3 regions of the Acidovorax sp. WCS2018Noco2-16 genome follow, and region 1 is predicted to be linked to each of the others. Evidence: predicted binding sites of a transcription regulator. Region 1 holds the regulator's gene; each other region holds the start of a gene.

Region 1 (7,577 bases):
CGACGCCTCGGTCAAGCTGATGACCGACGGCATCCTGCTGGCAGAGACGCAGAACGACCCGCTGCTCAAGGCCTACGACACGCTGATCATTGACGAGGCCCATGAACGCAGCCTGAACATCGACTTCCTGCTCGGCTATCTGCGCCAGATCCTGCCGCGCCGGCCCGACCTGAAAATCATCGTCACCTCGGCCACCATCGACGCGGACCGGTTTGCCAAGCACTTCGAGTCTGCCAAGGGCCCGGCACCGGTGATTTATGTGTCGGGGCGCACCTTTCCGGTGGAACAACGCTGGCGGCCCTTCGAAGATACGCGCGACTACGGCCTGAACGAAGCCATTGCCGACGGCGTGGACGAGTTGTGGGCCGGCAATGCGGCCGGTGACATCCTGGTCTTTCTGCCTGGCGAGCGCGAAATCCGCGAAGCGGCCGACCATTTGCGCAAGCACCTGGCGCACCAGCCCGTCATGCGCAATGCCGAGGTGCTGCCGCTCTTCGCGCGCCTGTCGCAGGCCGAGCAGGACCGCATCTTCGACGGCCATACCGGCCGGCGCATCGTGCTGGCCACCAACGTGGCGGAAACCTCGCTCACGGTGCCGGGCGTCAGATACGTCATCGACGCAGGAACGGCAAGGGTCAAGCGCTACAGCTTTCGCAGCAAGGTGGAGCAACTGCTGGTGGAGGCCGTGAGCCAGGCCGCGGCCAACCAGCGCGCCGGCCGTTGCGGCCGCGTGGCCAACGGCATCTGCATTCGCCTGTACGACGAGGCCGACTTCAACAGCCGCCCGCGCTTTACCGACCCCGAAATCCTGCGTTCGTCGCTGGCCGGGGTCATCTTGCGCATGAAGTCGCTGCACCTGGGCGACGTGGGACAGTTTCCGTTCATCGAGGCGCCATCGGGCCGCGCGATTGCCGACGGCTACCAGTTGCTGGGCGAGCTCGGCGCGGTCAACGAGGCGAACGATCTGACACCCATGGGCGTGGAGCTGTCGCGCCTGCCGCTGGACCCGCGCGTGGGCCGCATGATCTTGGAAGCGCGCGACCGTAAGGCACTGGACGAAGTGCTGGTGATTGCCTCCGCTTTGTCGGTGCAGGATGTGCGCGACCGCCCACTCGAAGCGCAGCAGCAAGCCGACCAGGCGCACGCCAAGTTCGACGACGAGAAGAGCGAATTCAGCGGCTATCTGAAGCTGTGGAAGTGGATTGGCGAGGCGCGTGGTGGTGCGCCCAGCCTGCCGTCTGCACGCATGCAGCGCGAAGCCGCCCGCAAGGGGGCGCCGTCGCAAGCCGTGCTGCCCATCGCGCAGCGCATGGCGGCTGCCGCCCCACCGGCACCCGCACCCACGCAGCCGCAGGACCATCCCACGCACAAGCTCAGCAACCGCCAGTACGAGGCGCTGCTGCGGCAGAACTTCATCAGCGTGCGGCGCCTGCGCGAATGGCGCGACATCCACACGCAGTTGCTCACCGTGGTGACCGAGCACCGCTGGAAGATCAACACCACACCCGCCAGCTACGAGCAAATTCACTTGTCCATGCTGGCCGGCCTGTTGGGCAACCTGGGCATCAAGAGCGAAGAGGAAGACTGGTACCTGGGCGCGCGCGGCATTCGCTTTTACAAGCACCCTGGCGCGCACTTGAGCAAGAAGCCCGGCCGCTGGATCGTCGCGGCAGAACTGGTGGAGACCACACGCCTCTTCGGGCGCGGCATCGCCGCCATCGAGCCGCAATGGGTCGAAGAGATCGGCAGCCACCTGCTGAAAAAGCAGCTGCTCGACCCGCATTGGGAAAAGAAGGCTGCGCAGGTGTCCGCCATGGAGCGCGCCACGCTCTACGGTCTGGTCATCTACAACAACCGCCGCGTCAACTTCGGCAAGGTCGATCCGCACGCTGCGCGGGACATCTTCATCCGCGAGGCGCTGGTGGCGGGGCAGTGGGAGACGCGCCTGCCGTTCCTGGCCGCCAACCAGAAGCTGATCGCCAAGGTGGAAGAGTTGGAGCACAAGTCACGCCGCCAGGACGTGCTGGTGGACGACGAGCTGATCTACGCCTTCTACGATCAGCAGGTGCCGGCCGACGTGTGCACGGGCGCCGGCTTCGAGGCTTGGTACGGCGACGAAGCCCGCCAGAACCCCGACCTGCTCAAACTGACCCGCGACGAGTTGATGCGCCATGAAGCAGCCGGTATCACCAGCAACGCCTTCCCTAAGACCGTGCGGCTGGGCGGCGTGGACTGCGCTGCCAGCTACCTGCACGAACCGGGGGATGCCCGCGATGGCATCACCGTGACCGTGCCGCTGTTCGTGCTGAACCAGGTGAACGACGAACGCTGCGAATGGCTGGTGCCTGGCATGCTGCAGGCGAAGATCCAGGCGCTGCTGAAAAGCCTGCCGCAGCGCCCGCGTAGCCGCTTCGTGCCGCTGCCCGAAAGCGCCGCGCGGCTGGCTGGGTTGCTCGGTGCACCCGAGCGCTTCGGCCATGGCAGCCTGACCGACGTGCTGCTCAAGCAGGTGCAGACAGAAACGTCGCTGGATGTGAAGCGAGCAGACTTCAAGCTGGACATGCTGTCCCCCCATCTGTTCATGAACTTCCGCGTGGTGGACGAACACGGGCGGCAGCTGGGCCACGGGCGCAACCTGGGTGCGCTGAAGGCGGAGTGGGGCGCCAAGGCGCGCGGCGCGTTTCAAGCGCTCGCGGGGCTGAAGCTCGCTGGTGGTGGAGATTTAGCATCAAATATGCCTCCAGCGCTTGATAGTAAAGCGCAAGTAGCTATTAAAAGTGTAGCAAATAGATCTGGTGGCCAGGCCGCGAAAACGCCCGCTGCTGCAGATGCTGCCAACAAGCCGGCCACGGCCGCCGGACAACGCTACACGGCCTGGACCTTCGGCGAGTTGCCCGAGCTGATGGAAATTCGCAAGGCAGGCCAGACGCTGATCGGCTTTCCGGCGCTCATCGACGGCACCGACGCCGTCACCATCGAAGTGTTCGACGAGCCCGAAGCGGCGGCAGCCAAGCACCGCGCGGGGCTGCGGCGCCTGTTCGCGCTGCAGATCAAGGACGCGCTGAAGTACCTGGAAAAGAACATTCCAGACTTGCAGCGAATGGCCGTCGCCTACATGCCGCTGGGCACACAGGAAGAACTGCGCACGCAGATTCTCGACATTGCGCTGGAGCGCGCCTTTCTGCAAGACCCGCTGCCGACCAACGAGGCCGACTTCAAGCGCCGGGTGGAAGAGGGACGGGGTCGCCTCACCCTGATTGCCAACGAAGTCGCCCGCCTGGCTGGCACCATCCTGGTGGAGTTTGCCACTGCCGCGCGCAAGATCAAGGACACGAAGAACGCGCCGGAGGCCACGCAGGACGCCCAGCAGCAACTGCAGCGGTTGATGCCCCGGCAGTTCCTGGCAGCAGCGCCGTGGACTCAACTGGCGCACTTTCCACGCTATCTCAAGGCCATCACCCTGCGGCTGGACAAGCACCGGGCCGACCCTTCGCGCGATGCAGCACGACTGACGGAATTGCGCCCACAGGAGCAGCGCTATTGGCGCCTGGTGGCTGACCGAAAGGGCAAGGTGGACAGTCGCATGCAAGAGTTGCGCTGGCTGCTGGAGGAATTGCGCGTGAGCTTCTTCGCGCAGGAACTGCGCACCCCGCAGCCGGTCAGCGTCAAACGACTGGACAAGCTCTGGGCACAGATCAACGCGTAGCGTGTGATGACAGCACGGACGCTGGCGAAGTCACTCAACGGGCGGCGCACAGCGGGCCGGTGACGGTGAGGTCCATTCGAGTTCGCCTTCGCCTGCGTGGTTCGAAACCTGGTGGTCAGACGGCCAAGTGAGCCTCTGATGCTGCCAGGCGGTCGAGCTCAGCGCATACATCGGCCATACGCCCGGAAATCACCAGCCTTGCGGGGTCGGTCGCGTGTACGCGGCGCATCACGCGCAGCATGGGGCGGTCTTTCTTGAGGGCAGAACCGTGCTGGTAGCTGCCGGTGCCGGCATGAAAGCGGTCGGCGTTGGCAGCCTTCGCAGGTGCAGCGGGCAAGGCATTTACCCGTGAAGTCGACGGAACCTGTTGCCGTGGCAGGGTCAACAAGGAACGCGCAGGTGCAATCACTGGCCATGTCCCTGCAGGAGCGGAAAAGCCCGAACTGGACACCACTGGAGCCGGACTGGCCAATGGGGCATTCGCTGTGGCCACTGGCTGGCAAGAAGGGGCAGCGGGCTGCTGAGAACCAATGCCGGCTGCCGGGCGGACATGATTTGAGGGCAGTGCATCGCTCGGGCTTGCGCCGCGGCTTGGGCGAGCGAAAAACTGAGTCAGGGCTTTGACGGGCTGCGACAAAGACGAAAAGGCAAGCAGGGCAATTCCCATGTGAAAACTCCATCGTGGTCAATGCCTCGAACAGCGCTGGAGCGTTCCGGAACGGCTAGCTCAGATTGCTTTTCGCAAGTCGGCGACGACTCAACCTGGCTTTTCAAATAAGCCATTTCAAGACAGTGCGCGAGCAAGCTGGCAACCCGGGCCGCCCGGTGGCAGCACCAGCCCCGTGCGACGGCACGGAGGGTTGAACACAGGCAGGATTGCCATTGGGCGACTTGCCGCAGGGTTGGCGTGTAAGGCTTTGGTAAGGCGCTATGTGCGCCGTACTCCCACCCCACCGCCAGACGCCCGCCACCTGCGGCACGCCGCGTTCGCGCTACATGAGCATCGTGTTGCGGATCAGCCCTACGGCCAGGCCTTCGATTTCGAACGGCTCACCGGGTTGAACGGTGATCACCGGGTAGTCTGGGTTTTCTGGCAGCAGCTCAACGGCCGTGCCGGTTCGGCGCAAGCGCTTGACGGTCACGTCGTCACCCAGGCGGGCGACGATGATCTGGCCGTTGCGGGCTTCGCGCGTGGACTGAACTGCCAGCAGGTCGCCGTCCATGATGCCGATATCGCGCATGGACATGCCGCGCACTTTCAGCAGGTAGTCGGGCTTGTGCTGAAACAGGCTGCCTTCCACGCTATAGGTCTGGTCTACATGTTCCTGCGCGAGAATCGGCGAGCCTGCGGCGACGCGGCCGATCAGCGGAAGCACCAGCTGTGACAGGCCTGGAATGGGCAAATTGAACTGCGTGCCGCGTGCCGCGTTGATGGAGCGCACGGTTTCACTGCGCAGGCGGATACCGCGCGACGTGCCGCTGACCAGTTCGATGACGCCTTTGCGTGCCAGCGCCTGAAGGTGTTCCTCGGCCGCATTGGCGGACTTGAAGCCCAGTTGCGCAGCGATTTCGGCGCGAGTGGGTGGAGCACCAGTGCGGGCGATGGCGGTCTGGATGAGATCCAGAATCTGTTGCTGGCGGGCGGTGAGCTTGGGACTGTCGAGCATGGCGAGGTTCCAGTGCAATGCGGTGATCAAAAGGATCGACGGCGGGACTGTTTTTTAATCCAGTACCTGTATTTTTAACCAGTTTTTCGAAGGATGCAAGTGGGCGCTCAAAAAATCGTGGTGCTGGGAACGGGGGGCACGATCGCTGGCACCGCCAGCGACTCGTCGGACAACATCGGCTACATCGCTGCCCAGGTGGGGGTGCAGCAACTGCTGAATGCGGTGCCTGGCCTGGTGGCCGCTGCGGGCGGCGAGCTGGTGGCCGAACAGGTCGCCCAGGTGGACAGCAAGGACATGGACTTCGGCATCTGGCAGCGGCTGGGCGACCGTTGCGCAGTGCATCTGGCCGACCCCGAGGTGCGCGGCATCGTCATCACGCACGGCACCGATACGCTGGAAGAGACGGCCTGGTTCCTGCGGCTGGTGCTGGATGCCCACAAGCCAGTGGTGCTGACCTGCGCCATGCGGCCGGCCTCCGCCCTGACGCCAGACGGGCCGCAGAATCTGCTCGATGCCGTGGCGGTGGCTGCCACCCCAGGTGCGCGTGGCGTCGTGGCGGTAGCCGCCGGCACGCTGCATGGTGCCGAGCAGGTTCGCAAGGTACATCCGTATCGCGTGGATGCTTTCGATTCCGGAGACAGCGGCCCCCTTGGCTGGGTGGAGGAAGGCCAGGTGCGGCTGGCGCGCGACTGGCCTTCCGCTGAGCCACTGCATGCCCGCTCTCAGTGGGCCACCGCTGCACCGTCAAGCTGGCCCCGCGTCGAGGTGTTGCTCAACCACGCCGGTGCGTCGGGCCGTGTAGTGGATCTGCTGGTGGCCGACGGCGTGGCGGGCCTGGTGGTGGCTGCAACGGGCAACGGCACGCTGCACCATGATCTGGAGGCTGCGCTACTGCGTGCACAAGCGGCGGGCGTGGCGGTGCGGGTGAGCTCGCGCTGCCTGCTGGGCCGGGTGTTGCCGCGTCCGGGGGATTCCCTGCAGGCTGATGCGCACGGCCTGGGGGCGGTAAAGGCGCGGGGTTCGTTGTTGCTTGAACTGCTGGCGGCTCGCTCGCACTGAATGCCTATCACCTACCGCCCAAAGCAAAAGCCCCGCATGCGGGGCTTTGTTCATCGGTTCAGGCTGCGGTCAGTTCGACAGGGCCTGCAGCGCGCGCTGGGTGATTTCTTCCACTGATCCCGTTCCACTGATGGCGCGGTACTTGGGCGCTGCATCGGGCTCTTGTTGAGCCCAGCTCGAGTAGTAGTCGACCAGCGGGCGGGTCTGCGCGCTGTAGACATCCAGGCGCTTCTTCACCGTGGCTTCCTTGTCGTCTTCGCGCTGGATCAGTTCTTCACCGGTCACGTCGTCCTTGCCGTCGACCTTGGGCGGATTGAACTTGACGTGGTATGTGCGGCCACTGGCCGGGTGCGAGCGGCGGCCGCTCATGCGTTCGATGATCGCTTCGAACGGCACGTCAATTTCCAGCACGTAGTCCAGCTTGACGCCGGCGGCCTTCATGGCGTCGGCCTGGGGAATGGTGCGGGGAAAGCCGTCGAACAGGAAGCCTTGTGCGCAATCGGGCTGGGCGATGCGTTCCTTTACCAGATTGATGATGAGGTCGTCGCTGACGAGCGCGCCAGCGTCCATCACGGCTTTGGCTTCGAGACCCAGCGGCGTGCCGGCCTTCACCGCGGCGCGCAGCATGTCGCCCGTGGAAATTTGCGGAATGCCGTACTTCTTGCAAAGGAACGCGGCCTGGGTGCCTTTGCCCGCGCCAGGCGCGCCCAAAAGAATCAGCTTCATGGATCTCCTCTCGATGTTGAATTCGGCTGGCATCCGGCCGCGGCTGAGCGTGCGCCGGGCGGGTGCAATCGTTGCGGTCGAGGATAGCATGCGACACCTGCACCAAACTGACGCGTCATCAAGGTGACGCGGCGCGGCGCTAGTAGTTGCCGAGCGCGTTTCGCGGCGTCTTCGCACCGCCTGGGTGCATGGCGGGTCTGGCCGGGCGCAGTGCTGGCTGGGCCGCCTAAGCCAACAGGGAACGCACGCGTTCCAGATCCGCCGGCGTATCGACGCCCAGGCCGGGCGCCGTCGCCGCCACGTGCACCGCGATGCGGTGGCCGTGCCATAGCGCGCGCAATTGTTCCAGCGCTTCCAACGCCTCGGTGGGGGCTGGTGCCAGTTGCGGAAACTGCCGCAGGAATGCGGAGCGGTAGCTG
Region 2 (7,577 bases), on a different contig from region 1:
GCTGCCGCTCGCCAGGTTCCGAAACCGCAGCACCGTGGTCGAGTTACTTCAGGTCGTCCGCCAGCACGCGCACGATGCGCTGTGCGTTGTCGGACGATTCGGGCGCGCCCGCAGCGTTGAGTACAGACACCGTGCTTTGGTTGCCTTCGCTGCGCACCACGATGCGGTACTTCAGCGGTGGCACGGCGTCCGGCGAACGGTTGAAGATCTTGCCGAAGAAGCCTTGTTCCTTCTTGTCGGTAGGCGCCACGTATCGCACGAAGTAAACGCCTTGGCTGCGGTCACGGTCTTCCACGGTGAAGCCGGTACGGTCGAGCGACAGGCCGACGCGGCGCCATGCGCGGTCGAACGGTTCGTCGATCTGCACCACCGGAGCGCCGGCCACTGCTGCGATGCGGGCGGTAGGCACGGCCTGGGCGGGTGCTGCAGCAATCGCACGGGACTGCTCTTCGCTCACGCCGAGCTTGACCATCAGGCGGCGCAGGAACTCGGTTTCCAGCTCGGGGTCGGCCGGGCGGGGTTGCCACACGGTGCTGTCCTTCTGGGTGTTGGAATAAACCTCGACCATGCCGCGGTGGCTCACGAAGATTTCGGTGCCGCCGTTGCCGCTGCGCTCCAGGCGGGTGCGGAACTTGTCGCGCTCGCCCGTGGAATAGACGGAGTCGAAGATCTTGCCGATGGTGGATCGGATGATGTCCTGTGGCAGCTTGGCGCGGTTCTCGGCCCAGTCGGTTTCCAGCAGGCCCAGATTGGCCTGTTCGGTGGTGTAGACGAAGCCGTTTTCCAGCCAGAAGTCGCGCACGGGCTCCCACAGCTGATCGGCCGGGCGGTTGACGACCAGCCAGCGCTGGTTGCCGTCGCGCTCGATGCGCACGTCGCCGATGGTCTGCGGCGCTGCGTTGGCCTTGCCGACAGGGCGTTGCGCCTGGCCGGCTTCGAAGGCCGCGGCAGACACGGGGCCGCCAGGCACGACGTAGCGGGAATCGGTGGAGATCTGACGCAGGTCGGGCGGCACCTCCAGCGTGGAGCCCTTGGTGGCGCTCTTGTAGTCGATCTTGTCGTTTTCCAGAACGGAGCAGGCAGACAGGGCCATGGCAAGGCCAAGCAGGCCCAGGCGAGTAGTAGCGTTCACGCGAAAATCCTCTTGTGATCTGAGAGTGCCGAAGCGGGCAGGTACGTGCTGCAAAGGTGGCGGATTAAAGCAGACCGGCGGCGCGCAGGGCGCCCTCGACGATGGACTCGTTGGATTCAGCGAGCGGCGTCATGGGCAAACGCAGCGTTCCGCCGCAGCGGCCCATGCGTTGCAGCGCCCACTTCACGGGGATGGGGTTGGCCTCGACGAACAGGTGCTTGTGCACAGGCAGCAGGCTGAACTGGATTTCCATAGCGCGGCGCACGTCGCCCGCCAAGGCCGCAACGCAGAGCTGGTGCATCAGGCGCGGCGCCACGTTGGCCGTCACGCTGATGTTGCCCTGGCCGCCACACAGCATCAGTGCCACGGCGGTCGGGTCGTCGCCGGAATACACCGCGAAGCCCTTGGGCACTTCGCGGATCAGCCACTGCGCACGCTCGATGTTGCCGGTGGCTTCCTTGATTCCGATGATGCCGGGTACCTTGGCCAGGCGCAGCACCGTGTCGTGCAGCATATCGGCCACGGTGCGGCCGGGCACGTTGTAGAGCACGATGGGCAGGTCGCCCACGGCTTCGGCAATCGCCTTGAAGTGCTGGTACTGGCCCTCTTGCGTGGGCTTGTTGTAGTAGGGCACCACCTGCAGTTGCGTGTCGGCGCCCACCTTTTTGGCGAAGCGAGCCAGCTCGATGGCCTCTGCCGTGGAGTTGGCACCGCAGCCGGCCATGATGGGCACGCGCCCCGCAGCCTGTTCGACAGAGACGCGAATGATCTCGCAATGCTCTTCGACATTGACGGTGGGCGATTCGCCCGTCGTGCCCACGACGCCGATGCAGTCGGTGCCTTCGGCGACATGCCAGTCGATCAGTTGGCGCAGTGTGGGGTAGTCCACGCTGCCGTCCTCGTGCATGGGAGTGACGAGGGCGACGATGCTGCCGGTGAGAGGAGCGCTGGGAAGGGTCATGTCCGCGTGGTGAAACGGTAAAAGAGCATTCTAACTAGGGAGCCTGCCGTGCAGCAGCCCCTTGCGGGACCAGCGGGTGACGGCTTGCGGCGGCGCCGTGCTGCTCGCGGACGGCGGCGATGCGTTGCACGAATCGCTCGGGCGATGCAAGCCAGCCATCTTCAAATGCCACGGTACGCAGACCCTCGCAGGCGCCCAGCAGTTCCCCGGGCGCTAGAAGAAATTCGGGCCGCGCCGGCCGGCCGACGGTTTCATTGCCTGCCGCGAAGGTCTCGTACAGCAGCACGCCGCCAGGCGCCACGCTGGCGATCAGCGTGGGCAGCAGCGGCCTCCATAGGTAGTTGGTGACGATGACCGCGCCGAACTGGCGCCCGGCCAGCGGCCACGGGCCTGATTCGATGTCGACGCACACAGTTTCGACGGGCGGCTGCAGCGTGGCGAGTGGTGCCAATGCTTCTTGCGACCGGTCGACGCCGGTGACCGCATGCCCCAGCGCGTGCAGCCAGCGCACATGCCGGCCGGCGCCGCAGGCCACGTCGAGCACGCTGCCGCGCTCGGGCATCAGGTGCGCCCAGCGCGTGATCCATTCGGAAGGGGCTCCGTCGCCGTGACTCTTCATGCTATTGTTTTTATAGCTGCTTGCGCTTATGGATCAAGCGCTGGAGGCCGTTTTGATACAGATGGCGTGTCAGAAGCACGCCCAAACCTGATCGGCCATCATGACGACGAAATCCGGCTCCGCGTACAGCATGAACACCACCACCAGCACCGCGGCACCCAGGGTCCATCCCGCCCAGCGGCCGAAGCGCTGGCGGCGCGAGGGCGCGGCGGTGGAGTGGTGCAGAGCGGATGACATGTTTTTTCAGTTCAGGCGGGTTGCGGCTGGCGCGCGATGGGCGCTTCACGCACCGGCAGGTTCACGAGCCCGGCGAAGACGCCCAGTGCAATCGACAGATACCAGACCACATCGTAGCTGCCAGTACGGTCATATAGATAGCCGCCCAGCCACACGCCCAGAAAGCTGCCGATCTGGTGGCTGAAGAACACGAAGCCGCTCAGCATCGACAGATGCTGCACGCCGAAGATCTGCGCCACGGTGGCGTTGGTTGGCGGCACGGTGGACAGCCACAGCGCACCCATCACGGCCGAGAACACATAGACCGACATGGGCGTCAGCGGCACCATCAGGAAGACGCTGATCGCCACCACACGGCCAAAGTAGATGAACGACAGGATGTAGCGCTTCTGAATTCGCTGGCCCAGCGTGCCGGCCAAGTAGGTGCCGAAGATGTTGAACAGCCCTATCAGCGCCAGCGCATAGCTGGCCACCTGCGGCGACAGGCCGTGGTCCTTCAAGTAACTGGGCATGTGCACGCCGATGAACACCACCTGAAAGCCGCAGACGAAGTAACCCGCCGTCAGCAGCAGGAAGCTGGGATAGCGCAGCGCCTCGCCCACCGCCTGGCCGATGGACTGTTTGCGCGGGCTGGCCGCGCCGCCGGGCGCGTTGCCAAAGCCGGGTTCGCGCAGGCCGAAGGCCAGCGGCACGATCAGCAGCACCAGCATGGACAGCGCCAGCAGCGCTTCTTGCCAGCCGAACTGCGCGATGAGCTGGCCTTCGACCGGCACCATCAGAAACTGCCCAAACGAGCCCGCCGCCGCCGTCACGCCCATGGCCCAAGAGCGCCGCTCCGGCGCGATCTGCCTGCCCAGCACGCCGTAAATGACGGCGTAGGTCGTGCCGGCCTGCGCCGCGCCGATGAGCACGCCCGCTGTCAACGCAAAGGTCACTGGTGTGGGCGACAGCGCCATGCCGGCCAGGCCCAGCGCGTAGAGCAGCGCGCCGCCCATCAGCACACGAAACGCGCCGAACCGGTCGGCCGCCATGCCCGCAAAGATGCCGAACACGCCCCAGGCGATGTTCTGCACCGCGATCGCCAGCGCGAAGGTCTGGCGCGTCCAGCCCATCTCCTGCGTGATCGGCTGCAGCCACAGGCCAAAGCCGTGGCGGATGCCCATCGACAGCGTGACGATGGCGGCACCGCACAGCAGCACCTGCACCACGGGCAGTTTTTGTGTTTCTTTATGCATCCGGCGACTTTAGCCAAAACGGTGTGGCTGCGCTCGCTCGTCTGCTGGCATTGAAAGAAAGGTGTGGCGGGGCTGTGGTTATATCCAGCTACTACAATCCGCCGCCATGGCAGTCAAACCCGCATCCGCATCCGCTTCCACCAGCGAATATTCAGAAGGCTCGATCCGCGTTCTCAAGGGCCTGGAGCCCGTCAAGCAGCGTCCGGGCATGTACACCCGCACCGACAACCCGCTGCACATCATTCAGGAAGTGCTGGACAACGCCGCTGACGAGGCGCTGGCCGGCCACGGCAAAAAGATCAAGGTCACGCTGCATGCCGACGGCTCGGTGGGCATCGAAGACGACGGCCGGGGCATTCCCTTCGGCCTGCATCCGGAAGAAAAGGCGCCCGTCATCGAACTGGTGTTCACGCGGCTGCATGCCGGCGGCAAGTTCGACAAGGGCAAGGGCGGTGCCTACAGCTTTTCGGGCGGCCTGCATGGCGTGGGCGTGTCGGTCACCAATGCGCTGTCGCTGCGGCTGGAAGCCAGCACGCACCGCGAAGGCCAGATGGCGCAACTCGTCTTCCAGGGCGGCGACGTCACCGAGCCGCTGACGTCACGCCCGCTGGCTGCGGGCGAGCGCAAGCAGGGCACTACCGTGCGCGTGTGGCCCGATCCGAAGTACTTCGAGACCCCGGTTCTGCCGATGGCGGAGTTGACTCATCTGCTGCGCAGCAAGGCGGTACTGATGCCCGGCGTGACGGTGACGCTGGTCAACGAGAAAACCAAGGACGTGCAGACCTGGCAGTACAAGGGCGGTCTTCGCGACTACCTGGCGCAAACGCTGCATGCCGACCCGGTGATTCCGCTCTTCGAGGGCGAAGGCTTTGCCGACCGGAACCACGAAAGCTTTGCCGAAGGCGAGGGCGCCTCCTGGTGCGTGGGCTTCACCGACGAAGGCGCGCCGGTGCGCGAGAGCTACGTCAACCTGATTCCAACCAGCGCAGGCGGCACGCACGACGCAGGCCTGCGCGACGGCCTCTTCAACGCGGTCAAGAGCTTCATCGAACTGCATTCGCTGTTGCCCAAGGGCGTGAAACTGCTGCCCGAGGACGTGTTTGCACGCGCTTCGTACGTGCTGTCGGCCAAGGTGCTGGACCCGCAGTTTCAGGGCCAGGTGAAGGAAAAGCTCAATTCGCGCGACGCCGTGCGGCTGGTGTCGAGCTTCGTGCGTCCGTCGCTCGAACTCTGGCTGCACCAGCACGTCGAGTACGGCAAGAAGCTGGCAGAACTCGCCATCAAGGCCGCGCAGACGCGCCAGAAGGCCGGCCAGAAGGTCGAAAAGCGCAAGGGCTCCGGCGTGGCCGTGCTGCCCGGCAAGCTGACCGACTGCGAAAGCCGCGACCTGTCGCACAACGAAGTGTTTCTGGTGGAGGGCGACTCTGCCGGCGGCAGCGCCAAGATGGGCCGCGACAAGGAATGCCAGGCCGTGCTGCCGCTGCGCGGCAAGGTGCTCAACACCTGGGAGGTCGACCGCGACCGGCTCTTTGCCAACAATGAAATCCACGACATCTCGGTGGCGCTGGGGGTGGACCCGCACGGGCCCGAAGACACGCCCGACCTGTCGGGCCTGCGCTACGGCAAGGTCTGCATCCTGAGCGATGCCGACGTGGACGGCTCGCACATCCAGGTGCTGCTGCTCACCTTGTTCTTTCGCCACTTTCCCAAGCTCATCGAGACGGGCCACATCTACGTGGCGCGCCCACCGCTCTTTCGGGTGGACGTGCCCGCGCGCGGCAAGAAGCCGGCGTCGAAGGTGTATGCGCTGGACGAGGGTGAGCTGGAAGCCATTCTCGACAAGAGCGTCAAGGACGGCGTGGCGCGCGAGAAGTGCCAGATCAGCCGCTTCAAGGGCCTGGGCGAGATGAATGCCGAGCAGCTGTGGGAAACCACGCTCAACCCCGACACCCGCCGCCTGCTGCCCGTGCAACTGGGCGCGATGGACTTTGCCGCCACGGCAGGCCTCATCACCAAGCTGATGGGCAAGGGCGAGGCCGCCGCCCGGCGCGAGCTGATGGAACTGCACGGCGACGCCGTGGATGTGGACATCTGACATGGCTGCGCAGCGCGGCCAGCCCAGCTTGGTGCGGTGTGCGCTGCGCGGCGGTGCGGCGTGGGCGGAGCGTGTTTGGGGTGTTTTTGGCCTCTCGCGCTTGATGTGCCTGGGGTTGTTGCTATGGTTTTTGCAGCAATCGGCCCATGCCGACCTGTGGGCTCACGTCGATGAACGCGGCGTGACGCACTTCGCGGCCGAGCGCGTCGACGAGCGCTACACGCTGTACTTCCGTGGCGACGTGTTCGATTCCGCCATCGATGGACGCTCGGCCGGCACCGGCATCGTGCTGCCTGACTCGGCGCCCTCGGCCACGGCGGCGGGCGTGCGGCGGCTGGCGTATTTCGACATCGCCCCGGAGGTCAAGCGCGTCAAGCACCATCTGCGCGCCTCGGCCACGCAGCAGGGGCTCGATTACGAGTTGCTGCAGGCAGTAATCGCGACCGAATCAGGCTTCGACGCGCTGGCCGTGTCGCCGCGCGGTGCCGTGGGCCTGATGCAGGTGATGCCGGCCACGGCCGAACGCTTCGGCGTTGCGCGCGCGCCGCGCCGCACCATCGAGCAGCAGCTCGCCGACCCGGCCACCAACGTGGCCGCCGGCGCGCGCTACCTGCGGCATTTGATCGATCTGTTCGAAGGCCGGCTCGACCTGGCCCTGGCCGCCTACAACGCCGGCGAAGGCGCCGTGCGGCGCGCGGGCGACCGCATTCCGGCCTATCGCGAAACGCAGAATTACGTCAAGAGCGTGCTGGGGCTCTATGCCCTGCTGAAGCCGCCGCTGGCCCAGCCGGCCGCGCGCGCCGCCGGCGGCCGCGTGCGCATGGAACTGGCCGGCCCCGCAGCCCTGCCCGATCCGCGCTGATTGTTCGTGAACGACATCGCGGCGCACTGAAGGCCGTTTTCTTTCCTTTCCCTCATTTCCCCGACGCATGAGCGACAACGACCAACCCACTCTCGATCTCTCTCAGCCCGAGTCCGACGACAACCCGAGCCTGGCCAGTTACGCCCAACGTGCGTATCTGGAATACGCGCTCTCGGTGGTCAAGGGCCGTGCGCTGCCCGATGTGTGCGACGGCATGAAGCCGGTGCAGCGGCGCATTCTGTTTGCGATGGAGCGCATGGGCCTGGCCTACAGCGGCCCCACGCGCAACGTAGCCGCCAAGCCTGTCAAGAGCGCCCGCGTGGTGGGCGACGTGCTGGGCCGCTTTCACCCGCACGGCGACCAGTCGGCCTACGACGCGCTGGTGCGCCTGGCGCAGGACTTCAACCAGCGGTACCCGCTGATCGACGGCCAGGGC
Region 3 (7,577 bases), on a different contig from region 1:
ACTGATCGACGCGATCAGCACGCGCAGCACCTGCATGTGAATGCAAGCGCTGTAAGCAGCGTTCAAAAAAAGCGCAGCCCAATGGCTGCAGAGCGATTGGAAACAGCCGCACGACGCCGCCGCAATGGCCTGGAAGATCAACACTCCAGTGCCTTGCGGCGGCGTTGTCTTTGTCATTGGGAAACGACCGGATGGCGTACGCCCGGCGGCGCCAGGGAGCACAGGCGCGTCGGACTGGACCTGACACGAATCCCTGCGTTTTCGCACAACGCAGCGCCTGCATCGCAGTCCACACTGACCTTCCTCGCAGCAAAAAGCAAACACGTTGCGAAACGCGAAGACATCGCTCCCCTGCCTTGCCATCGCGCTTCGACAACCGCTTTTTTGCACTCACCGTGTGACCTCGAAAGGACTTCCCAACATGAACAGCAAGCACCTCATCGCAGCAGCTACCCTCGCCATCGCAGCCACCGGCGCATCCGCCGCAGGCAGCATGTCCGGCGCACCCGTGAACCAGGAAGTGTGGGCAGGCCCAACGCCTGTGGCGATGGTGTCGGACACGTCGCGCCAGGTGTCTCGCGCCGAAGTGCAGGCCGACTGGAACCTGTGGCAGATGGCAGGCCTGGGCCAGTACCAGGTGGGTGAAGGCTCGCCAGCCGCCGACCCGCTGTACGCCCAACGCCTGGCCGAATACCAACGCATGCGCAGCGGCCCTGAGTACGTGGCCGAAGTCCGCCGCCTGGGTGGCGAGACCAGCGCCGTGGCGTCCGTGTACGAAAGCCGCACCGTTCCGATGACCAACTGATGGGCTTGACTTGAGGGCGCCCCTGCGGGTGCTCACTGGTCAACCATAGAAAAAGCCCGCCTGCTGCGCGGGCTTTTTTCATTCAAGACCGGTCGAGTGCCTGGGCGCAGGTGCCGGCTGTGACGCGAACTGCACCGTGAATCGCGCGCCGGGCGGCACATGCCCTGGCTGCGCGTCGTCCAGCCGCACGGTGGCGCCATGCTGGCGCGCGATTTCCACCACGATGGGCAGGCCCAGGCCCGAGCCGTCGGCGTCAGTGCCCAGCGCGCGGTAGAACGGCTGGAAGATCAGGTCGCGCTCACTTTCGGGCACGCCAGGGCCGGAGTCTTCGATCTGCAGCAGCAGCACGTGGCCGAAGGTGTCGGCCAACACGCGCGCAGTGATGACGCCGGGCTGCCCTGCGTTGGAGGGCGTGTAGTTCATCGCGTTGTCCAGCAAGTTGCGCGCGAGCTCTTTGAGCAGCGTGGCGTTGCCATGCATCCAGACGCCGGGCGCGCCAGGCTCTGCGCCTTCGTACCCCAAGTCGATGTGCCGCTCCAATGCGCGCGGCACGCTGTCGCGCACCACTTCGATCACAAGCCGCGCCAGGTCCACCGGCTGGCGAACCATGCCGGTGCCGCCCTCGGCCCGGGCCAGCGCCAGCAACTGGTTGACGGTGTGCGTGGCGCGCATGCTGCTGCGGCCGATCTGCTGCAGCGAGCGGCGCAGCGCCTCGGTGTCTGAGCCCTCGCGCTGCGCCAGGTCGGCCTGCATGCGCAGGCCCGCCAGCGGCGTCTTGAGCTGGTGCGCGGCGTCGGCAAGAAAGCGCTTTTGCGTGGCGATGGATTCGTTGAGCCGGCGCAGCAGATCGTTGACCGAGTCGACCAGCGGCGCCACTTCCATCGGCACGGCCTTGTGGTCGAGCGGCGACAGATCGTCGGGCTTGCGCGCGCGAATGCGCTCTTCCAGCTGCGACAGCGGCTTGATGCCGCGCGCCAGCGCCAGCCACACCAGCAGCACGGCCAGCGGCAATATGGCGAACTGCGGCAGCATCACGCCCTTGATGATTTCGGTGGCCAGCACGCTGCGCTTTTCACGGGTTTCGGCCACCTGCACCAGCGCCGCCGGCGCGCCGGGCAGCGGCACGCGCACCCACAGGTAGGCGATGCGGATGTCGATGCCGCGCAGCTCGGCATCGCGCAGCCGCACCTCGCCAGAGAACGGCTTTTCGTCGTCGGGCGGCTTCGGCAGCTCGCGCTCGCCCGACAGGTACGCGCCGTCGGGCGACACGACCTGGTAGTAGACGATGTCGGATTCGTCGGCGCGCAGGATCTCGCTGGCGGGCTGCGGCAGGTTGAACTGCACCCGGTCGTCCTGCACGGTGACCAACTGCGCCAGCGCGTGGGCGTTGTATTCGAGCGCGCGGTCAAACGGCTTGTTGGCCAGCCCCTGCGCCACCAGCCAGGTCAGCGCCAGGCTGACGGGCCACAGCAGCAAGAGCGGCGTGAGCATCCAGTCGAGGATTTCGCCGAACAGGGAGCGCTGTTCGCGCTGGAAGATCTTCACGCCAAGGGCTCGGCTGCCATACGGTGGTGAGCGGTGGGTGGTAGGGTTTGAGGTGTTTTAAGGCTCTAGCGCTTGATGGTCAAGCGCGAGTAGCTATAAAAACAAGAGCAATCATGCCACCGAGCGCTCGGGCGCGACCTTTTCCAGGCAGTAGCCCAGGCCGCGCACCGTGGCGATGCGGATCGGGCCGCGCTCGATCTTCTTGCGCAGGCGGTGGATGTACACCTCGATGGCGTTGTTGCTCACCTCTTCGCCCCATTCGCACAGTCGCTCGACCAGTTGTTCCTTGCTGACCAGGCGGCCGGCGCGCTGCAGCAATACCTCGAGCAAGCCCAGCTCGCGCGCCGACAGCTCGACCATGCGGCCGTCGATGGTGGCCACGCGCCCGGCCTGGTCGTACACCAGCGGACCGTGGCGGATCACGCTGGTGGTGCCGCCCATGCCGCGCCGGGTCAGCGCCCGCACGCGCGCTTCCAGCTCCTGCAGCGAAAACGGCTTGGCCATGTAATCGTCGGCGCCGAAGTCCAGGCCCTTGACGCGCTCATCCACGCTGTCGGCGGCGGTGAGGATCAGCACCGGCATGGCCGAGCCCCGGCCGCGCAGGCGCTTGAGCACCTCCAGGCCGTGCAGGCGCGGCAGGCCCAGGTCCAGTATCAGCAGATCGAATTCGCTATTGGCCAGCAGCGCGGCGTCGGCCTCGGTGCCGCTGGCCACATGGTCGACCACCGCGCCCGATCCGCGCAGCGTGCGCAGCAGGCCGTCGGCCAGCACCTGGTCGTCTTCGGCAATGAGAATTCGCATGCGTTGGTCTCCTGGTGCGCGGTCTGGGGTCGAAGCTTCGACACGCCGCGCGTGGCGGTGATTCTAGGCGTCAGTCCACCGGCGCATCACCGCCGGCATAAGCCTCCAGCCCAATGGCCACCACCGTGGCCACGTCGTGGCCGACCGCATCGCGAAACTCCGCCTCAGCCTGCGCCACGGCGCGCTGAAAAGCCTGCAGCCAGGCCAGCCCGGTGGGCGTGAAGCGCACGCGGCGTGCGCGGGCGTCCAGCGGGTCGGGCTCGCGCGTGACCAAGCCCCAGGCCTCGCACTGGTCCACCAGGTTGGCCATGGCCTGCTTGGTCATGCCCGCGCGGCGCGCCAGGTCGGTCAGCCGGTCGCCGGAGAGCGCCAGGTGGCGCGTGATGTGCACATGCGCCGCGCTGATCTGGTCACGCGCGGCCAGGTTGGACAGCGCCAGCGGCACCTCTACGTCGTGCGCCATCAGTTGCAGCACACGGGCGTCGAAGCGCCGCATGGCATGACCCAGCAGCCGGCCGAGGTGGGTGTGCCGCCAGCTGTCGCCGGCAGCCGGAGAGTGAGTCAAATCAGCCATGGGTCGATTGTCAGCCAAACTGACCAAAATTTGCTTTGAAACCTTGCAACCCGCCCATAAACTACTGTTCAAGCATCCAGCCTGTGCTTAACAGCAGATCGGATGAAACGCATAACCCCCTTGTTTTTCCAGGAGTTTTCCATGGACGTCGCAGTCAAGAACACCAACCCCGCACAACCCGTCAACGCCGAAAAGGCCAAGGCCCTGCAAGCCGCGCTGGCGCAGATCGAAAAGCAGTTCGGCAAGGGCACGATCATGCGCCTGGGCGAAGGCGAGGTGATCGAGGATATCCAGGTCGTCTCCACCGGCTCGCTGGGCCTGGACGTGGCCCTGGGCGTGGGCGGCCTGCCGCGTGGCCGCGTGGTCGAGATCTACGGCCCGGAAAGCTCGGGCAAGACCACGCTCACGCTGCAGGTCATCGCCGAGATGCAGAAGGTGGGCGGCCAGTGCGCCTTCGTCGACGCCGAGCACGCGCTGGACGTGCAGTACGCCCAGAAGCTGGGCGTGCAGCTGTCCGACCTGCTGATCAGCCAGCCCGACACCGGTGAACAAGCACTGGAAATCGTCGACAGCCTGGTGCGCTCGGGCGCCGTGGATCTGATCGTCATCGACTCGGTGGCCGCACTGACCCCCAAGGCTGAAATCGAAGGCGAGATGGGCGACGCGCTGCCCGGCCTGCAGGCCCGCCTGATGAGCCAGGCGCTGCGCAAGCTCACTGCCACCATCAAGAAGACCAATTGCATGGTCATCTTCATCAACCAGATCCGCATGAAGATCGGCGTGATGTTCGGCAGCCCCGAAACCACGACCGGCGGCAATGCGCTGAAGTTCTATGCCTCCGTGCGCCTGGACATCCGCCGCACCGGCACCATCAAGAAGGGCGACGAAGCCATCGGCAACGAAACCAAGGTGAAGGTGGTGAAGAACAAGGTGAGCCCGCCCTTCAAGACGGCCGAGTTCGACATCCTGTTCGGCGAAGGCATCAGCCGCGAAGGCGAGATCATCGACATGGGCGTAGAAGCGCGCATCATCGAAAAGAGCGGCGCCTGGTATGCCTACAACGGCGAGAAGATCGGCCAGGGCCGTGACAACGCCCGCGAATTCCTGCGCGAGAACGCTGACCTGGCGGTGGAGATCGAGAACAAGGTGCGCGAGAGCCTGGGCATCTCGCTGTTGCCGGGCGGCGTGCCCGCAGCAGCCGAGGGCAAGGCCGACAAGGCGCCCAAGGCCGACAAAGCCGACCGGGCGGAGAAGTGATCCGGGGTTGAATCCGGCACGCCCTTCCATCTGCGATTTTTGAACGAAAAGTGGCTGCAGCGCTTGATTGACAAGCGCTGCAAGCTACATTTTTCATAGCACCAATGGGTTTTGCCACGTTATCGCTCAAGGGCCGCGCGCTGCGCCTGTTGGCACAGCGCGAGCATTCCCGCGCCGAGCTGCAGACCAAGCTGTCGCGCCACGTGCAGGAAGGCGACGACCTGGCCGCCGTGCTCGACGAGTTGGAGGCCAAGGATTTCATCAACGCCGGCCGGGTCGCCGATTCGGTCGTCAACCGCCGCGCCCCCAGGCTGGGCATGCAGCGCGTGATGCAGGAGCTGCGCGGCAAAGGGCTGGACGAAGCCCTGGTGCGCGCCACGGCCGAACGCTTGAAGGACACGGAAATCGACCGCGCCCGCGCCGTGTGGCGCCGCCGCTTCGACGGCCCGCCGCAAAGCTTGCAGGAGCGCGCGAAGCAGACGCGCTTTTTGATGACGCGGGGCTTTGGCGGCGACACGGTGCGCAAGGTGTTGGCGGGTGCTTTAGAAGACGCGGGCGATGAGGGCAGCGCGGGTTGATGGGGTCTGATGAGGGCTGTACCCCGGTCGTCATGCCATGCCGGCAAGGCATAGCAGACAGAGGGCGCTGGCGCTAGGCACGCGGCGGCAGGCCGGTCATAGTGAGGCTCGACCTCCGGCCCGCGTCCGGGGGCGCAGGAGACCTTTCCATGAATAGAAGACGCTGGGCCTTTAGCGCCCTGCTGGCGCTGGGCCTGCCGCCCTTGCGCGCGTTGGCGCAACCCCTTTCCTCGCGGGCGATACGCATCGTGGTGCCGTTCGGCCCGGGCGGCGTGGCCGACCTGACGGTACGCAGCGTGGCGCAGAAGATGGCCGCGTCGCTGGGGCAAAGCATCGTGGTGGACAACAAGCCCGGCGCGGGCGGCGTGGTGGCCGCCAGCACGGTCGCCAATGCCGCGCCCGATGGGCACACCCTGCTGCTGATGTCGAACGGCACCGCAGTCAGCGCAGGCCTTTTCGCCTCACTGCCCTACGACACGGTGAAAGACTTCGCGCCCATCTCCACGCTGGGCAGCTTCGATCTGGCGGTGCTGGTGGCCGCCAACAGCCCGATCACCTCGATGCGCACCCTGATCGCCGAGGCCAAGGCCCGGCCCGGGCGCCTCAACATCGCGACCGTGCAGGTGGGCAGCACACAGCACTTGGCGGCCGAGCTGCTGAAAAGCACGCTGAACATCGACGTGCAGGTGGTGCCTTTCAACGGCACGCCCGCCGTCGTCACTGCGTTGCGCGGCGGCCAGGTGGATGCGGCCGTGGAAATACTCGCGCCCGTGACGAGCCAGATCACCGGCAAGGCGTTGCGCGGGCTCGCGGTGATGGGCGCCAGGCGCGCCAGGTCGCTGCCGGACGTGCCGACCGTGGCGGAAAGCGATGCAGCAGCAAAGGGGTTCGACGTGACTTCATGGAACGCCCTGGCGGCACCCGCCCGCACGCCGCCCGACGTGATCGCCCGGCTGAACCGCGAAGTGAACGCCGCGCTGGCCGCACCGGAGCTGCGCCGGCAGTTGCAGGAGTGGGGAGTCGAGGCGCGGGGCAGCACGCCCGCGCAGCAGGCGGCATTGCTGGCCAGCGAGATCCAGCGTTGGTCAGCCGTGATTCAGCGTGCCGGGATTCCGAAGCAATAGCCAGTAGCCGCGCGGGCACGCCCCGGTGCGCGCTGCGGAAACCTCAGCCCAGCAGCCGCTCCGGATTCGCGTCGAGCTTGGCCAGCGCGTCGCGTGTGGCGCGCGTGGTGAGGCCTTCGTCGTCCTGCCCCACCAGCAGGCCGGCCTGCAGATAGGCGCCCAGCCGGTGCAGCTGCAGCAGGTAGCTGCTGCCGTCGGTGGCGGCGAACAGATGCAGCTGCTTGCGCGCACTGTGCCAGACATACTGCACCTGGGCAGAGGCGCCGTTGTGGTCCAGCGTGTACCAGTTGCCCACCGGCAGCTCTTGTGCCCAAGCGACCATTTCGGCCTGCACCGGCGCGCCGTTGTCGGCCACCACGTGGATCGAGGACGCGTCGATGCCCAGCAGCATCTCGATGTTGTCCGCATTGAGCGGCATCTCGCCCAGCGTGGCGTCGGACAGGTAGTCTTCCAGGTTGGCCAGGCGCCGCGCCAGCGTGTCGATGTGCGCCTGCGGAATGGATGCCGTCTTGGACAGGAAGGCGTCGGCCAGCGTGTCGGTCAGCACTTTCACCTGGGCGTCCTGCGCCTCGCCGCTGGTGCCCACCAGCGCCAGCCCCTGGCGCACGCGCTGCAGCAGAGCCGGCAGGGTCTGGATGACCTTGGCGCGATCGGCGCGGTTGGGCTTGGCGCTGGCGGCCCATACCAGGTCGGCCGCCGTTTGCTTGAACACGGTGGTGTCGGCATGCTGCGGGCCGTCGCGCACGGCGGACAGGGCCAGCACCTCGGCCCAGGTCTTGAACAGGAACTCGCGGATCTCGTCGCGCACCGGCATGTCCTTGAGCAGCGCGCGCAGCTCGATGGTGTACTGGATCGCCAGCGTTTCCCGCTGCTCGACCTGCTGCGCCACCGTG

The links. The regulator LexA, encoded in region 1, represses DNA repair genes until DNA is damaged. The targets are predictions, from matches to a motif close to ACTGTATNNNNATACAGT.
Region 2: RQI28_RS11820 (DNA topoisomerase IV subunit B) is a predicted target of LexA. The motif match lies at 4,256-4,273, and genes of this name have one in related genera.
Region 3: recA (recombinase RecA) is a predicted target of LexA. The motif match lies at 3,789-3,806, and genes of this name have one in related genera.

The regions. Positions count from the first base shown of each region.
Region 1 is NZ_JAVTJJ010000001.1:32,857-40,433, forward strand. It holds gene hrpA (ATP-dependent RNA helicase HrpA) at 1-3,706, shown strand, start outside; gene RQI28_RS00165 (hypothetical protein) at 3,822-4,043, opposite strand; gene lexA (transcriptional repressor LexA) at 4,699-5,373, opposite strand; gene RQI28_RS00175 (asparaginase) at 5,467-6,432, shown strand; gene adk (adenylate kinase) at 6,502-7,158, opposite strand; gene kdsB (3-deoxy-manno-octulosonate cytidylyltransferase) at 7,385-7,577, opposite strand, start outside.
Region 2 is NZ_JAVTJJ010000004.1:178,582-186,158, reverse strand. It holds gene RQI28_RS11850 (MBL fold metallo-hydrolase) at 1-33, opposite strand, end outside; gene bamC (outer membrane protein assembly factor BamC) at 44-1,132, opposite strand; gene dapA (4-hydroxy-tetrahydrodipicolinate synthase) at 1,197-2,093, opposite strand; gene RQI28_RS11835 (class I SAM-dependent methyltransferase) at 2,128-2,712, opposite strand; gene RQI28_RS11830 (hypothetical protein) at 2,782-2,949, opposite strand; gene RQI28_RS11825 (MFS transporter) at 2,961-4,184, opposite strand; gene RQI28_RS11820 (DNA topoisomerase IV subunit B) at 4,291-6,279, shown strand; gene RQI28_RS11815 (lytic transglycosylase domain-containing protein) at 6,266-7,141, shown strand; gene parC (DNA topoisomerase IV subunit A) at 7,209-7,577, shown strand, end outside.
Region 3 is NZ_JAVTJJ010000007.1:58,335-65,911, reverse strand. It holds gene RQI28_RS14455 (DUF4148 domain-containing protein) at 1-5, shown strand, start outside; gene RQI28_RS14450 (hypothetical protein) at 422-805, shown strand; gene RQI28_RS14445 (sensor histidine kinase N-terminal domain-containing protein) at 884-2,350, opposite strand; gene RQI28_RS14440 (response regulator transcription factor) at 2,462-3,151, opposite strand; gene RQI28_RS14435 (MarR family winged helix-turn-helix transcriptional regulator) at 3,222-3,725, opposite strand; gene recA (recombinase RecA) at 3,867-4,982, shown strand; gene recX (recombination regulator RecX) at 5,087-5,560, shown strand; gene RQI28_RS14420 (tripartite tricarboxylate transporter substrate binding protein) at 5,710-6,684, shown strand; gene RQI28_RS14415 (DUF1631 family protein) at 6,728-7,577, opposite strand, start outside.